3 regions of the Shewanella sp. AC91-MNA-CIBAN-0169 genome follow, and region 1 is predicted to be linked to each of the others. Evidence: predicted binding sites of a transcription regulator. Region 1 holds the regulator's gene; each other region holds the start of a gene.
The links. Region 1 encodes sigma-54, which starts transcription at its own class of promoters, with help from an activator protein. Its sites were predicted from a motif close to GTTGGCACGNNNNTNGNNT; they were not measured.
Positions count from the first base shown of each region.

Region 2: flgF (flagellar basal-body rod protein FlgF) is a predicted target of sigma-54. The motif match lies at 1,481-1,499, and genes of this name have one in related genera.
Region 3: AAEY98_RS03815 (DUF3192 domain-containing protein) is a predicted target of sigma-54. The motif match lies at 1,419-1,437, and genes of this name have one in related genera.

Region 1 covers NZ_JBEOPM010000026.1:58,085-60,290, reverse strand. The annotation lists gene hpf (ribosome hibernation promoting factor) at 1-281, opposite strand, end outside; gene AAEY98_RS18445 (RNA polymerase factor sigma-54) at 307-1,791, opposite strand; gene lptB (LPS export ABC transporter ATP-binding protein) at 1,934-2,206, opposite strand, start outside.
Region 2 covers NZ_JBEOPM010000002.1:151,429-153,634, reverse strand. The annotation lists gene flgG (flagellar basal-body rod protein FlgG) at 1-679, opposite strand, end outside; gene flgF (flagellar basal-body rod protein FlgF) at 691-1,434, opposite strand; gene AAEY98_RS03120 (hypothetical protein) at 1,556-1,678, shown strand; gene flgE (flagellar hook protein FlgE) at 1,686-2,206, opposite strand, start outside.
Region 3 covers NZ_JBEOPM010000002.1:298,886-301,091, reverse strand. The annotation lists gene AAEY98_RS03825 (GNAT family N-acetyltransferase) at 1-539, opposite strand, end outside; gene AAEY98_RS03820 (DUF2789 domain-containing protein) at 713-949, shown strand; gene AAEY98_RS03815 (DUF3192 domain-containing protein) at 984-1,367, opposite strand; gene AAEY98_RS03810 (hypothetical protein) at 1,529-1,894, shown strand; gene AAEY98_RS03805 (Zn-ribbon-containing protein) at 1,895-2,206, shown strand, end outside.

The sequences.
Region 1 (2,206 bases):
TTTGTATTCTTCTCTTTGTGTTTAATTACCTGACGGTCGAGTTTATCGATCAGGGCGTCTATTGCAGCATACATATCAGTACTTTCTGACATTGCAAAAATTTCTGCGCCATTAATGTTGATTTTGGCTTCTGCTTTTTGTTGTAATTTTTCTACATTGAGCACAACGTGTACATTATGGATCTGATCGAAGTGTCGTTCAAGCTTTGAAAATTTACTGTGGATGTATTCACGTAAAGATTCTGTTATTTCGACATGACGTCCAGTCAGACTTATTTGCATAAAAAATCCTCCATTGCCTAGTAGGTTATAAACTCTTACGTTGGTTTGAGGGCGGGATCATCATTGCTTCACGGTATTTTGCTATCGTACGACGAGCAACGTTTATGCCCTGTTCTGCCAGAAGCTGAGCCATTTTACTGTCACTCAGTGGTTTTTTCTGGTTTTCTGCGGCAACCAGCTTTTTGATAAAAGCACGAATGGCCGTTGATGAGCATTCCCCGCCATCGTCAGTACTGACATGGCTAGAGAAGAAGTATTTTAGTTCAAATAAGCCTCGAGGGGTGTGCATATATTTTTGTGTGGTGACTCGTGAAATGGTCGATTCATGCATTTCTACAGCTTCAGCGATATCATTGAGCACCATAGGCTTCATGGCTTCTTCGCCATATTCAAAAAAGCCTTGCTGAAATTGCACAATGCAATTTGCCACTTTAAGTAAAGTATCATTACGGCTTTCAATACTTTTAATAAACCATTTAGCCTCTTGCAGATGGCCTCGAATAAATTGACTATCCGACGGGTTTTTACTGCCTCTAGCCATGGCTGCATATTGCTGATTAACACCAATTTTAGGCATGTTGTCTGGGTTTAACTCTACTACCCAACGGCCATTTTTCTTTAATACTGTGACATCGGGAATCACGTATTCATCATCCATGGGGGTAATTAATAAGCCCGGACGAGGATTGAGTGTCTGGATTAGAGTGATTGCGTCACGTAACTCATTTTCTTTTAGTTTTGTTTTACGCATCAATAATCTGAAATCACGGCCAGCAATTAACTCTAAATAGCCTTTAATTAACAAACGGGCATTATCGATATGGGGTGTGTCGTTAGAGTATTGCGCTAATTGAATAAATAGGCATTCGCTTAAATCACGTGCTGCAACACCCACAGGATCAAAGTGTTGAACGCGTTTTAATACCGCCTCAACCTCATCTAGTTCCACATTTTCATCACCCATGGCTTCGAGAATATCTTCGGTACTTTGGGTTAAATAACCGCGTTCATCAATGGCATCAATAATGGCGGTGGCAATGGCGAGATCGGTGTCTGAAAATGGAGTGAGATTTTTTTGCCATTCTAAGTGTTCGTACAGACCTTCGGTGGTTTCACCTTGAAAGGGCATGTCGTCATCGCGCATGCTTGCACTGCCTGAACCTGACATAGGTGAGGCTGTGTATACTTCATCCCATGTGGTATCCATGGCTAAATCATCCATGGTTTCTTTGGTCATGGATTCTGCTATGTCGACGGTGGAAGTGTCTTTTTCGACATTAACAATACTGTTGTCACTAAAGTCTGTATCCGCTTGGTCGCGGTTTTCTTTTAAGGAGTCTTTTGCTTCAGAAAACTCATCTTCTATTTCAAGCAATGGATTTGAATCTAATGCTTGTTGGATTTCCTGCTGTAGCTCCAATGACGATAATTGCAGTAAGCGAATGGCTTGCTGCAATTGTGGGGTCATGGTTAAGTGTTGACCCATTTTAAGTTGGAGTGACGCTTTCATTTACCGCTTATCCCTAGATGATTTTCCATAAAAATGACAATCTCGAACTGTAATAGATTGCCATAAACATCAATGACATTTAACGTTGTTTAGGTATCGTTCAATGAAATGAGTTAGCTAGACTAAAAGGCCAGTAAAGTAACTATAGCTTGAATTGTTCACCTAAGTACACAGCTCGAACTTGTTGATTACTTAATATCTCATCTGGTGTGCCTTCGGCAATTAAATTACCCTGGCTAACGATATAGGCTCGCTCACAAACGTCTAGCGTTTCACGTACGTTATGGTCGGTAATTAATACCCCTAAACCGCGGTTTTTAAGTTGTTGGATGATTTTTTTAATGTCGATGACCGAAATAGGATCAACACCAGCAAAGGGCTCATCAAGCAAAATAAATTTTGGATTAGCAGCTAA
Region 2 (2,206 bases), on a different contig from region 1:
CATTCACGTTAGACGTTTCTAGTGCTCCTTGGCGAATAGAACCTAAGCCGTCTTGCGACGCTGTACCTTGAATAGGTGTGCCACTTGCACCCGTTTCGGTATACAAGTTTTGCCCTAATGGGTCTAATCCTGACGGATTAATAAAGTCGGTCATGGTTAACTGGCCAATAACCTGGCTTTCGGCAGTACCTGGAATTTGCACCGACACTTCACCTTCTGCTGACACGGTAATACTTGTGGCATCATCTGGAATAGTAATGGCGGGTTGCACCACATAACCTGAACCTGGGGTCACAATTTGGCCGGTATCATCCAGGCTAAATTGACCATTACGGGTGTAAGCTGCGGTGCCGTCTGGCATTTGCACTTCAAAGAAGCCTGAGCCTTCAATCATTAAATCTAATGAGTTGTCGGTGGTGAGCATGCTGCCCTGGGTAAACATTTTTTGGGTGGCGACCACTTTAGTACCGGCACCAATGTTTAAACCATTGGGTAACTTGGTGTTGTCTGCACTGACGCCACCGGCTTGATTAACGGTTTGATACAGCAAATCTTCAAACACAGCGCGACTTTTTTTGAATCCAACCGTACTGGCGTTAGCCACGTTGTTAGAAATGACCGCGATGTTTGTTTGCTGGGCATCAACACCTGTTTTACTTATCCATAACGCTGGAATCATAATAATTACTCCTAACTAATTCTCATCAAGGAAGTGGACGCCCGATCAATTTCTTCAGCGTTCTTCATCATTTTGACTTGCATTTCGTATTGACGTTGAATATCAATCATAGCGACCATTTCATGCACGGAATTGACATTACTGCCTTCAACTGCGCCACTTTCAACTTCAACCCCGGGGTCATTTGGCGCATTACCACCGGCTGTAAGGCGAAACAAACCATCTTCACCGCGCATTAGGTTTTCGTTACCCGGATTAACTAATTTAATCCTCGCGACCTCTTCTATCACTTCAGCGGTTGCCCCTTGTGGACGGACTGAAATAATACCGTTGGCCGAAATTTCTATTTTCTCAACCGGGATGGGTAACACAATAGGACCCGAAGCTCCCATTACAGGGCGGTTACTGCTATTTAACAACAAACCTGTACTGTCAATTTTTAAACTGCCCGCACGGGTGTATCCTTCAGAACCATCTGCCGCTTGCACTGCAAGCCAGCCATCACCCTTAACCGCAATATCAAGGTCACGACCCGTGGTTTTAATAGGACCACCGTTAAAATTACTGCCTGGGCTTTCCATCATCGAAAATACCCGTGAAGGCAAGCCTTCACCAAATGCCTGCATTGAACGGGCTTGGACCATGTCAGCTTTAAATCCATCAGTATTGGCGTTAGCAAGATTGTTCGCACTCACTGCTAGGGCATTCATCCCCTGCTTTGCGCCACTCATGGCAATATAAAGAAATTTGTCCATTTTTTGCTCCGTCAAACTTTCTGCAAAATGAATATATGTAGAGTTAAAGCAAACATCGTGCCAATGGAGTTTATTGCAGGAGAGTTATATTCAACACACTGAATGTAAAGGAGTAGAGGTAGTGAAAGGGAATTATTTAGAGTCAAAAAAACAGGAGTTTTATGGTGGTAGTGGCGGTATATTACTTAAATGGCAAGGTGTTGCCGACAACGGCAACACCTTGCTTATCGATTACGGTGAGTAATGAATAATTATCGGATCTGCAATACCGTTTGGTTTAGAGTGTTGTTCACTTCTAGGGTACGCGAGTTCGCCTGGAAGTTACGCTGAGCGGTAATCAAATCAACCAATTCTGTGGTCAAATCAACGTTTGATTGTTCAAGCGCAGAAGACTGAATGCTACCAAAGGTACCGCTATTAGCTTCACCCGCTAACGCTTCACCTGAATCTAAACTGGCTTTCCATGAGGTGTTACCCACCTGAGTTAAGCCTTGCTCGTTAGCAAAACGTACTAACGCAACACGCGCTAACGGCACGGTTGAGCCATTACTGTAACTGGCCGTAATTAACCCATCAGAGCCAATGCCTACATTGGTTAAACGGCCAACGGTAATACCGTCTTGGCTTAATGATGTCACTTCAAATGGCGAAGCGTATTGAGTTGGGTTATCAAATCTAACTTCAAGGGTTTGGGTTCCGTCGGCACCAGGGTCTAAAACACCTGCACCAGCAGTTCCAAGAGCTTCTGTTGTAATCGTAACAGGGTCGCTTC
Region 3 (2,206 bases), on a different contig from region 1:
TGGTGCGAAGAGTTACTCACAAATACCCCAATGCCATCAAGCCCAGGTTGCTCATCACACCAACTCAATACCGCTTGAATTAACTTGGCACCATAACCTTTTTGCTGCTCATTGGGGGATAAGGCAATAAATTGCAAAACCCCGCATTTTTGCGAAGGAAGATGTTCTAAAATGCAGGTCTCTTTTTGCATTAACCCTTGAGTTGATTTCCATCCTGTACCCAACATCATTTTAAAACGCCAATGCCAATAACGCCCCTCACCCAAAGGTACTTGTTGCGTAATCACACAGGCAACCCCAATTAAACGGTCACCGTCAAATAGGCCAATTAAAGGTTGTTCTTGTTGCCACTGTTCATTTAACTCTTCACGAATCGCCGCTCGAAGTTTCTGTTCGTATTGTTGATTGTCATCTTGCCCAAGTACCTCGATAAAATAGGGATCATCATGATAAGCATTATAAAGAATAGAAGCTGCGACTCGTAAGTCTTCTGCCGTCAAATAGACTGCACGTAAAGTTTCCAAGGTGTTATTGTCCATTATTATTCCTTGTTGGTTAACTCGCTAAACTTAACTTAACAAGTTTGAAACATTGTACAAGTTTTGTTTACCCATTTTACCTGTTAGCGGTTGTGAGTGTCAGTTGTTTGCAATTTATCTCATCAAGACGGATACTAAAATTGTTTATCTAACCATCATAAGGAATGCGCCAAATGGACACTACATCAAATGATTTAAGTCACTTATTTAAGCAATTAGGTTTGCCTCACGATCAAGAGGGAATCGACGACTTTGTTATCCAAAACAAACTGGATAAACACACATTAATTACTGATGCCGATTGCTGGAATTCAGGTCAAAAAGCATTTTTAAAAGAGGCATTATTACAAGACGCCCAATGGTCAGAAGTGATTGACCAATTGGACGTGATGATGCGAGCTAAATTGTAATTAACACTTAATGTCGGATAACCTCACTCGGCAATTAGTGCTGTCTGTAGGCGGTATCACCCCAGCCCACTAAAACGTCATCTTTGAACACAATTGGCGTGCATTCATCTTTGGTTGTTTTACCATCGCCTTCTGCCCATTGGGTACGATAAAACAACACTTTGATGGATTGCTCTGCATTATTTTGAGCCGACTTGGTATAAGCTTCACTAAAATCAGCCGTTCCCATTAAGGTTGTGACTTGATCACTGCTCATTCCCATAGACAATTTGCTCAACAGATCACGATTTTTATCTTGTTGCACTTGCCAATAATCAGCACTTTTACCCGATTCATGGTCTCCGACACTAATAACACAACCACTTAATCCTAGTGATGTAGCGCCAATTAATGCCGCTGCGATAAGTTTTAATTTCATGTTGCATCCTTTTTGTTAAAATAAAATCCGCATTGTATTTACAGATCCTTTAAGCCAAAATCGTGCCATAAAATAATATACTGATTTATATAGCTTTATGTTTTAACTCAACAAGAAAGTTAGTTAATCTCACTATATGGAATTAAGGAATTAAACCAACAATGAGTCCAATTGAACAAGTACTTGCCGCAGCAAAATCAATTGCTAACAATGGGCATACGCCCAGCTTGGCGCTGATAAAAAGTCGTTTAGGCAATAGCATTCCGATGCCTACCCTTATCCAAGGTTTACAACAATTTAAGGCGCTGCCTAAATCTGAGTGGCAACATTTACCGGAATTAGCAGACATTCCATCAATAGCCGATGTCCCATCACATGATCAACCCGATCTTACTCAAGTGATCCAACAGGTTATGACCCTACAACAACACATTAGTCAGTTAACCCAACGAGTTACTGAGTTAGAAAACCAATTACAAAATAATATGACTCAAAGCTACATAATCAATAATAAGGCTGAGCAGTAGATGTTTGTCACCGAACTACGCTTTGAATGTTTTGCCGATACGACAATTGATACGGTAGAGAAAGCCATTAACGCTTTTCTTGAAGCCTTACGAGCTAATGGACAAATTTTAGGACGTGAATTTGCGGTCGCCTTTAATGACGGTGAATTTAGAGTTCGTTTGCTGTTACCTGAAAAAACCAGCTTAGCTAACCGCCACAGTAGCCCATGGGTAAAAGTAGCCTTAGCAGGCCTAACAGCAGCTAAGCTATTGGCTCCTAGAGAGAAATTCATCGGCCAAGACATTAACTCCGAAGCCAGCAATACCGATACG